Regions from separate parts of the Streptacidiphilus sp. EB129 genome, predicted to be linked through region 1. Evidence: riboswitches for the same ligand, from Rfam matches in the RefSeq annotation. Region 1 holds a riboswitch; the other holds the start of a gene.
The links. A riboswitch is a leader RNA that binds a small molecule or an ion and turns the genes downstream of it on or off. The one in region 1 is predicted to bind glycine.
Positions count from the first base shown of each region.

Region 1 (5,020 bases):
GCCCCGCCGACCAGCGAGAGTTTGTCCCTCTTCAGGCGCTCCCAGGCGATTCGTCCGGGCGAGCGCCCGACAATCTTCGCGGGTGCGGCGACCGGGTCGGCAGGAACCTCCAATGTCGCGGCTCCGCTGTCGTGAAGTGGCGCAGTCATTTGTGGATAGACCCCTCAAGCCGGTGGTGACCGACACACGGTGCCCGGTCGACACGCCGTCCGGGAATCCTGTCCAGGATCCGGTCCGGCCGGCGTGGTCGCAGTTCACTGTTGGTGCCAAGTGCGGTGGAACGACGCTGCGGTGGTGCTACGTCAAGTGCGGTGGTGCGGTGATGCGTTGAAACGGGTGGTGCGGTGCTGCGTTGAAACGGTGGTGCGGGGTGGTGCGCTGCCGGGGCAGTGGTGAAGCATTGAAGCAGAGGTGCGTGTGAACCGGGGAACCCTGGATACGGGTGTCCCCGGTGCGGTCGCGCGCCGTGATGCGGTGGTGACTTGGTGATGCAGTGGTGCCTTGGTGCGGTGAAACATGGTGCGGTGCAACGAGGATGGACGCTGGTGTGTGTCCGGTTCCCGCCTCTGCCCGGCCACCACTCCGGAACCGGGGTGGCGGTCGGACAGGATCACGGGAAAGCAAGCCGTCATGGGGGCCGACATCGTCCGGTTGGACGGGGGCTTCACCACTGTCTGGCTACAGCGTGTGAGGCGCCCTCGGCTCACCACTTCGCGGCGCCACTCTTCAACACCCGACAGAGGCTCCGCCAGACCCCCCACCTAAAGGTTGCATAACCGTGATCTGCACCGATACACGCCCGAGACCTGCGAATACGGCTCTTCATACGCCTGTTACATCGCCCCGGAGCGACCGAGTCAACGCGGGTAGAACGCATTCATCCTGGTCAGGCGCGCGTCTGCCACCACTCGGAGCGGTGTCACCCGTTCGGGACGGCCCCAATTCGTCCGCCAAGTGACGTTCTTACGATTCTCAGAACCGCGGGTAGCCGTACCCGGAGCCGGGCCGCCCTCCGCCGCCGGAAACACCCCGGTCGAAAAACGGAATCGCGCGCACCCGCAGCCAGAGCGCCACCGGGTCGTACGGGTCCGACATCGCCACCGTGGAGACCGCGACTCCCTGCGGCGCGCCGGGCAGGGCGTGCTGCATCATCAGCCGGACCGACTCCACCGCCGGCGGGCTGGAATCGTACAAATCCAGACCGATCACCAGATACGGGCTGCCCCAGGCGGGCTGGACCCAGCCCCGGCGCAGCGATCGGACCGCCGCGGTGCCCTGGGCGGCCTGGTTGAGCAGGGCGTAGAACTGGTCGGCGGCGACCGGCGGCTCGCCGATCGTCAGCGGCCCGGCCGGCAGCCGGTCCAGGCCGCCGGCCACCCGGCGCAGGTCGGCCCAGGGGATGCCGACGCCGCCGCCGGGCTGGTGCGGGTTCAGCCACAGCCCCCAGCGTTCGCGGTAGAGCGAGGCGGCGATCTCACGTCCGGAGGTGATCTGGTGCGCCCGGCTCCAGCCGCTGGCGGCGAGCTGCTCGGCGGAGGTCACACACGGTGCGTAACCGAATCCGCCGACTTCCATGTTCCCGTACTGGGCGTCGGGGCGGCCGGGCTCGCCGTGCCACAGCAGCATCCACACCGAGCCCTCGGCGACGGCCCGCAGCAACCCCTCGTAGGGCTCGAACCGCCCCGGGGCCACCTCCCGCAGCGCGCGCTCGATGGCGCCCCCGCCGGCTGCCTCGACCACTGCCACCTCTCCCCGCGTCGCGTCCCCTGTCCTCTGGCGACTGTCACCCTAGTGGTCGAGTGTCCCCTGACCGAGGGGGACGCGCTCGTAGAACGGCGGCACCGAGGCCACCATCCAGTCCCCCAGCGGATCCTGCGCCACGTCCAGCAGCACGATCCCGACCTCCCAGGGCAGCGGCACCGCGCCGAGCGCGCGGCCCAGCGCCTCGGTGGCCGCCTGCTGGTCCTCCGGCCGCCAGCTGTCCAGCTCGACGCCGACGAACAGCTTCTCGGGTTCGCCCTCGACCTGCACCAGTGCCCGACGTGCCGTCAGCACCTGCGGCGTGCGGCAGAGTTCGCCGACGCAGGCGGCGAGGAACTCCACCGGGTCCTGGTGCGGCCCGGGCTCCCGCAGACCCACCCGGGCGCCGGCCGGCGCTCCCGGCGTCCCGGGGCCGGTGCCCGCGCCGGCTCCGCCGACCGGCCCGCCGCAGAGCTCGGCCACCCCGGTCGCCGGGATCGGGATGCCGACCGCGCCCTCGGGATTGACCACGATGCCCACGCCCAGCGGCATCCCCTGCGCCAGCTCGCGGACCGGGGCGATGGTGAACGACATCTGCCCGGCGATCCGGCGCAGCTGCTCCTCGGAGCTGAACACCGGCACGAAGGGCTGGCCGGCCAGTTCGGTGGTGGGCAGCTCCAGGGTCGCCCCGTCGTACCCGCCACCGCCCGGCAGCGGCACCCACACCTGGCTGCGCCGCAGCACCTCGACCACGCGCGGGGTGGCCCCCGGGTCGCCGATCGCGGCGGTGAGCACCTGCTCCAGCTCGTTCGCCGGCCAGCCGCTCTGTGCCGGAATGCTCGCGGCCGCCATGCTCTGGGCCGCCATGCTCGCGGCCGCCATGCTCTGGGCCGGATCGCCCGCGGTGTCCGTGGGGTACTGCATCTGCGTGACCGCCGTTCCCTGCTGCCCGTCACCAAGCCCTGCCGGTACCGCCCGGCGGGTTCCACCGGCGTACCGGTACGCCGCAGGATAGCGACAGCGGGTCGGCGCGCGGGGCCGGCAGCACCGGACGCGTGCTGCGCGGGGCGCGCCCAGCGTGCCATGATGAGCGCGACCAACAACTCCACACCGGCCGATCGACCCCGCGCGGGAGAGCCAGGCCAGTCCCCGTCCGCATGGACCAGGACTGCAGTCGGCGCCGAAGGAGCAAGCCCTCCCCGGAATCTCTCAGGCACAGATACCGCACGGGCTAGGCAGATCTGGAAAGCGGTCATGCCGCCGCGGCTCGCCCGCTGCCATGCCCCACCCACGGTGCAAGCCGCGTCCCTGCTCCCTGTGGAGCGGTCCGACGCGGTGAAGCTCTCAGGTTGCGACGACAGAGGGGGAGCCCCTGCCGCAGCATGCCTTCCTTGAGAGAGCACGAGGAGCACCACCGATGTCAGCTGAGAACGCAGACCTCCGCCTCACCGCCCTGGACGCCGTCCATCGGGCCCTCGGCGCGACCATGACCGACTTCGCCGGCTGGGACATGCCGCTGCGCTACGGCAGCGAGCGCGAGGAGCACCTCGCCGTCCGCACCAGGGCCGGACTGTTCGACCTCTCGCACATGGGCGAGATCACCGTCACCGGGCCGCAGGCCGCCGAGCTGCTCGACTACTCGCTGGTCGGCTTCGTCTCCGCACTGGACCTGAACCGCGCCCGCTACACCATGATCTGCGCGGCCGACGGCGGCATCCTGGACGACCTGATCGTCTACCGCACCGGTGCGGAGGAGTTCCTGGTCGTCGCCAACGCCTCCAACGCCCAGCTGGTGCTGGACGAGCTGACGGCCCGGGCGGCCGGTTTCGACGCGGTGGTGCGCGACGACCGCGACGCCTACGCGCTGATCGCGATCCAGGGTCCGCAGGCCACCGCGATCCTGGCCCCGCTGACCGAGGCGGACCTGCCCGGGCTGAAGTACTACACCGCGCTGCCCGCCACCGTGGCCGGCCGCCCCGCGCTGCTGGCCCGTACCGGCTACACCGGTGAGGACGGCTTCGAGCTGTTCCTGGCCCCGGACGACGCCGAGCACGTGTGGACCACACTGTCCGCCGCCGGCGCCGACGCGGGTCTGATCCCCTGCGGCCTCTCCTGCCGCGACACGCTGCGCCTGGAGGCGGGCATGCCGCTGTACGGGCACGAGCTCAGCACCTCGCTGACCCCCTTCGACGCCGGCCTGGGCCGGGTGGTCCGGTTCGACAAGACGAGCAACGACGGCGCGTTCGTCGGCCGCGCGGCGCTGGAGAAGGCCGCCGAGCAGGCCGCCGCCACCCCTCCGCGGGTGCTGGTCGGTCTGGTCTCCCCCGGACGCCGGGTGCCGCGCGCCGAGATGAACGTGGTCACCGCGGACGGCGCGGGCACGGTCATCGGCTCGATCACCTCCGGCGCCCCCTCCCCCACCCTGGGCAAGCCGATCGCGATGGCGTACGTGGACGCGGCGCACGCCACCCCGGGCGGCACGGTCGCGGTGGACGTCCGCGGCACCCACGAGCCGGTCGAGGTCGTGGCGCTGCCGTTCTACAAGCGAGCCCGCTGAATCACGCCCGCTGAGGCGACTCCCGCGGACGCAGTCCTGCTGACGCAGGCCCGCTGACGCGGGTCAGCCGACGCCGAGCCCCGCCGGCTCCGCCCCGCACCGCCCCCTCCGGGGGGCCGTTTCGCCGTACCCGCATCCCATCCTGGAGAATCGACGCCATGAGCAACCCCCAGCACCTCACGTACAGCAAGGAACACGAGTGGCTGACCGCCCTCGAGGACGGTGTCGCCACCGTGGGCATCACCGCCTTCGCCGCCGACGCCCTCGGTGACGTGGTCTACGTGCAGCTCCCCGAGGTCGGCCAGACCGTGACGGCAGGCGAGACCTGCGGCGAGCTGGAGTCGACCAAGTCGGTCAGCGACCTCTACTCCCCCGCGACCGGTGAGATCGTCGAGGCCAACCAGGCCGTCGTGGACGACCCCGCCCTGGTGAACTCCGCCCCCTTCACCGAGGGCTGGCTGTTCAAGATCCGCCTCGACGGCACCCCCGAGGGCCTGCTGTCCGCCGACGAGTACGCCGCGCACACCGGCGCCTGACATCTCTGCCTAGGGGATACACACCATGACGGTTCTGAACCAGTCCCTGCACACCCTGGACCCCGAGGTCGCGGCGGCGGTCGACGCCGAGCTGCACCGCCAGCAGTCCACCCTGGAGATGATCGCCTCCGAGAACTTCGCCCCGGTGGCGGTCCTTGAGGCGCAGGGCTCCGTGCTGACCAACAAG
Region 1 is NZ_JBGCCS010000005.1:216,898-221,917, reverse strand. Features, by position in the region: gene ABH925_RS08790 (ABC transporter permease) at 1-149, opposite strand, end outside; gene ABH925_RS08785 (enhanced serine sensitivity protein SseB C-terminal domain-containing protein) at 973-1,746, opposite strand; gene ABH925_RS08780 (enhanced serine sensitivity protein SseB) at 1,789-2,664, opposite strand; glycine riboswitch at 2,860-2,975, shown strand; gene gcvT (glycine cleavage system aminomethyltransferase GcvT) at 3,158-4,297, shown strand; gene gcvH (glycine cleavage system protein GcvH) at 4,456-4,833, shown strand; gene glyA (serine hydroxymethyltransferase) at 4,859-5,020, shown strand, end outside.

Region 2 (5,020 bases), on a different contig from region 1:
CTCTTCGCCCAGGCCCAGCGCGAGGCCCTGGACGTTCGGCAGGAGGCGGAGGCCCACGCGGAGGGCTCCGCCGCTACGGCTGAGGGCGTTGCGGACGCCGGGAGCGTGCCGGGGGACGGGACCGCTGCCGGGGCCGCTGCGGACGCCGGGAGCGGCGCAGATGCGGCGGAGGCCGGGGAGGGGTCTGACGCCGCGTACGGGGGGCCCGCCGGGCCCCGGGCGTTCCACCCGGGGCGGCTGGTACCGGAGCCGGCCGACGCCCGGTCGCCCGCGGCGCGCCGCTGGATGCCGGGCCAGGACGTCCACCACGCCGAGCTGGGCCCCGGCTGGGTGCAGGGCAGCGGGGTCGGCCGGGTGACCGTCCGCTTCGAGAGCCCGTGGTCGCCGGTCGGCCGGGTACGGACCTTCGCCGTCGACGACCCGGACCTGGACCCGGCCCGCGCCCAGTCGCTGCTGCGCACCGCCCGGACTGCGCAGCCCCAGGACCAGCCGCCGCCCCCGGAGCCGGCATCGCCCCTGGGCCAGCCGCCGCCCCGGGACCCGCCGCCCCCGGAGCCGGCGCCGGCCCAGGACCGGACGCCGACGGGGGGTCAGGCGCCGATGGCGTGATCGGGGTCCTCGGGGCGCGCGGGCGGGGTGTAGGGGGGAGCCATCGGCTGGCCGCTGCCGGGGACCGGCGTCGGGCCGGTGGGGCGGGTGCTGTCCTGCACCTGGATGTGCTCCCGGTGCAGCTCGTCCCGGACCACCTCCTCCTCGGTGAACCGCTCGGTCACCAGCCGGATCCGCTCCACCGGGACGATCGCCTTGCGGACCACCACCCGCTGCTCGTGCAGGGTGACCTCCTCCGAGCTCTCCGCGATCTCCTGGTCCGACAGCTGCACCCGCTCCTCCGCGCCGACCGGCACCCGCTCGACCCGGATCCGCTCGCGGATCACCGGGACCCGGCGCTCCACCTGCTCGGTGGTGACGTACTTGCGCAGCCGGGCCCGGCCCAGCACGCGCCACTCGGTGGAGATGTCCAGCCGCTCCTCACGGCAGACGAATTCGACCGGCTCGGGGACCCCCACGTTGGCCTGCTGCTCCGCGGTACGGGAGGCCAACGGCGCGGCACCGCCCTTGGCGAGGCTCGGCGCGGCGCTGCCCGGCAGCGGGTCGGTGAGCGGGTCCGGCTTGGCCACCGGGGTGCTCGCGGTGGTGGCCGCGGGGCTCTGCGGCGGTGCGGCGGGCGGCGCGGCGGTGAACGCCGCGGTGCGGCTGGTGTCCATCCGGGGCGCGTCCGTCCGGGGAGCCTCCATGCGGGCCGCGTCCGCGCGTGCGGTGCCGGCGGTGTCGTGGCGCGGCGGCGCCTCCGCCCGCGACGGCACCGTGGTGGCGGCGACGGTGGCCGCCACCGGAGCGGCCATGCCCGCGCCGCTCGCGGAGACCACCGGGGTCGACACGGTGCCGGTGGTCGACGTCGAGGCCGGGTCCGCCTTGGCGGCGGCCTTCGCGGCGTCCCCGGCCGCGCCCCCGGCGCTGCCCGCGCCGCTGTCCTGGCCGCCGGTCGGAACCTCAAGACCGTAGTAGCGGTACAGCTGCAGTTCCTGCGCCGGCGACAGGTGCTGGCCCGCGCCGAAGTCGGGGGAGTCCTTCACCTGCGACTTCTCGTAGGGCACCCGCAGCTCGTCGCTGATGAACTCGCTGGTGGCGAGCGGGACGAAGGCGTCGCGACCGAACAGCCCGGTGCGCACGGCGGCCCACTCCGGCTGGCCGGTGGCGTCGTCCAGGTACACCTCGTCCACCGTTCCGATCTTGTCGCCGTTGCGGTCCACAGCCTTGTGGCCGATCAGGTCCCTGGGGTCGATCTCGGTCTGCACGGCTCGTCCACTCCTCACGGCGGGCTGGGCAATACTGGTCAACTCATACGAAAAGGCACAAAGATCGATTTGTCGAATGCCCGCAGCCATTGCGGGTGTGTCGCTACTCCATTCGATGGATGTCCGACTCCCGCTGGTACCCTTGCCCCGACCAGTCGAGTGCGCGCGGGAGAGTCCGTGCACCGCTGCGGCGCCGAAGGAGCAACTCCTCCCCGGAATCTCTCAGGCACCCGTACCGCGCGCGCGAGGTCACTCTGGAAAGCAGGGCCTGTTCCACACGGCCCTCACCGACGGTGAAAGCCGGCTGCGGCCGGTGAAGCTCTCAGGTTCCATGACAGAGGGGGAGGTCGTCCCGGCACACCCACAGTGCCATCCGGGTCCGACCAGGAGGCTCCCCAGCCATGACGTCCACACTCTCCGGGCTTGAGCAGTCGAGCCCCTTCGAGAACCGCCACATCGGCCCCGACGCCGAAGCGCAGGCGAAGATGCTGGCCCAGGTCGGCTACGCCAGCCTGGACGAGCTCACCGCCGCCGCCGTGCCGGCCGCGATCCGCAGCCTGGAGGCACTGGACCTCCCCGCCGCGCGCTCCGAGGCCGAGGTGCTGGCCGAGCTGCGCGCGCTGGCCGACCGCAACCAGGTGCTGCGTTCGATGATCGGACTGGGGTACCACGGCACCTTCACGCCGCCGGTGATCCTGCGCAACGTGCTGGAGAACCCCTCCTGGTACACCGCCTACACCCCGTACCAGCCGGAGATCTCGCAGGGCCGGCTTGAGGCCCTGATCAACTTCCAGACCGTGGTCTCCGACCTCACCGGTCTGCCCACCTCCGGGGCCTCGCTGCTGGACGAGGGCACCGCCGCCGCCGAGGCGGTCGCGCTGGCCCGCCGGATGGGCAAGGTCAAGGGCGGCGTGTTCGTCATCGACGCCGACGCCCTGCCGCAGACCATCGCCGTGATCCAGACCCGGTGCGAGCCGACCGGGGTGGAGACCGTGGTCGCCGACCTCAGCGCGGGCATCCCCGCCGAGCTGGCCGAGCGCGGCGTCTTCGGCGTGCTGCTGCAGTACCCGGGCGCCTCCGGCGTGGTCCGCGACCTCGCCCCGGTGATCGAGCAGGCGCACGGCCTGGGCGCGGTCGTCGCCGTCGCCGCCGACCTGCTGGCCCTGACCCTGCTCACCTCGCCCGGCGCGCTGGGCGCGGACATCGCGATCGGCACCACCCAGCGCTTCGGCGTGCCGATGGGCTTCGGCGGACCGCACGCCGGCTACATGGCCGTCCGCGCCGAGTACGCCCGCAGCCTGCCCGGCCGCCTGGTCGGCGTCTCCGTCGACGCCGACGGCAACCGTGCCTACCGGCTCGCCCTGCAGACCCGCGAGCAGCACATCCGCCGCGAGAAGGCCACCAGCAACATCTGCACCGCCCAGGTGCTGCTCGCCGTGATGGCCTCGATGTACGCGGTCTACCACGGCCCGGACGGGCTGCGCGACATCGCCGCCCGCACCCATCGCTACGCCACCGTGCTGGCCGAGGGCCTGCGCGCGGGTGACGTCGAGATCGTCCACGACGCCTTCTTCGACACCGTCACCGCCCGGGTGCCCGGCCGCGCCGCCGCCGTGGTCGACTCGGCCCGCCTGGCCGGGGTCAACCTGCGCCTGGTCGACGCCGACCTGGTCGGCGTCGCCTGCGACGAGACCACCACCCGCGCCGACCTGGCCGCGGTCTGGACCGCCTTCGGCATCCCGGCCGCCGCCGTCGCCGAGGTCGACGCGCTGGACGCCGCCGCCGGCGAGCGGCTGCCGAAGGCACTGCTGCGCACCGACGAGTACCTCACCCACCCGGTGTTCCACGCGCACCGCTCCGAGACCGGCATGCTGCGCTACCTGCGCAAGCTCGCCGACAAGGACTACGCGCTGGACCGCGGCATGATCCCGCTGGGCTCCTGCACCATGAAGCTCAACGCGACCACCGAGATGGAGCCGGTCACCTGGCCGGAGTTCGCCGCGGTGCACCCCTTCGCGCCGGAGCAGCAGGCCGCCGGGTACCTGACCCTGATCCACGAGCTGGAGGACCGGCTCGCCGAGCTCACCGGCTACGACAAGGTCAGCCTGCAGCCCAACGCCGGCTCCCAGGGCGAGCTGGCCGGACTGCTCGCGGTCCGCGCCTACCACCACGCCAACGGCGACACCGGCCGTGACGTCTGCCTGATCCCCTCCTCCGCGCACGGCACCAACGCCGCCAGCGCGGTGATGGCGGGGATGCGGGTCGTGGTCGTGAAGACCCTGGTCGACGGCGACGTGGACGTCGAGGACCTGCACGCCAAGATCGAGCAGCACCGGGACCAGCTCTCGGTGCTGATGGTCACCTACCCGTCCACGCACGGCGTGTTCGAGGAGAACATCGCCGACATCTGCGCGACGGTGCACGAGGCCGGCGGCCAGGTGTACGTGGACGGCGCCAACCTCAACGCGATGGTCGGCCTGGCCAAGCCGGGCAAGTTCGGCGGCGACGTCTCGCACCTGAACCTGCACAAGACCTTCTGCATCCCGCACGGCGGCGGCGGCCCCGGCGTCGGCCCGGTCGCGGTGCGCGCGCACCTCGCCCCGTACCTGCCGAACCACCCGCTGCAGCCGTCGGCGGGCCCGGAGACCGGGGTCGGCCCGATCTCGGCCGCGCCCTGGGGCTCGGCGGCGATCCTGCCGATCTCCTGGTCGTACGTCCGGCTGATGGGCGGCGAGGGCCTCAAGCGCGCCACCCAGGTCGCGGTGCTCAGCGCCAACTACATCGCCAAGCGGCTGGCCCCGTACTACCCGGTGCTCTACACCGGCCCGTCCGGCCTGGTCGCGCACGAGTGCATCATCGACCTGCGCCCGCTGGCGAAGTCGGCCGGGGTGAGCGTGGACGACGTGGCCAAGCGCCTGATCGACTACGGCTTCCACGCCCCGACGATGTCGTTCCCGGTCGCCGGGACGCTGATGATCGAGCCGACCGAGAGCGAGGACCTCGGTGAGATCGACCGCTTCTGCGAGGCGATGATCGCCATTCGCGGCGAGATCGACCGGGTCGGCGCGGGCGAGTGGCCGGCCGGGGACAACCCGCTGGCCAACGCCCCGCACACGGCCGCGCTGCTGGCCGGCGACTGGGAGCACCCCTACACCCGCCAGGAG
Region 2 is NZ_JBGCCS010000016.1:11,098-16,117, forward strand. Features, by position in the region: gene ABH925_RS20345 (DNA polymerase IV) at 1-609, shown strand, start outside; gene ABH925_RS20350 (PRC and DUF2382 domain-containing protein) at 591-1,856, opposite strand; glycine riboswitch at 2,013-2,104, shown strand; gene gcvP (aminomethyl-transferring glycine dehydrogenase) at 2,258-5,020, shown strand, end outside.
Region 2: linked by a shared signal. The riboswitch ahead of gcvP (aminomethyl-transferring glycine dehydrogenase) and the one ahead of gcvT (glycine cleavage system aminomethyltransferase GcvT) in region 1 are both predicted to bind glycine.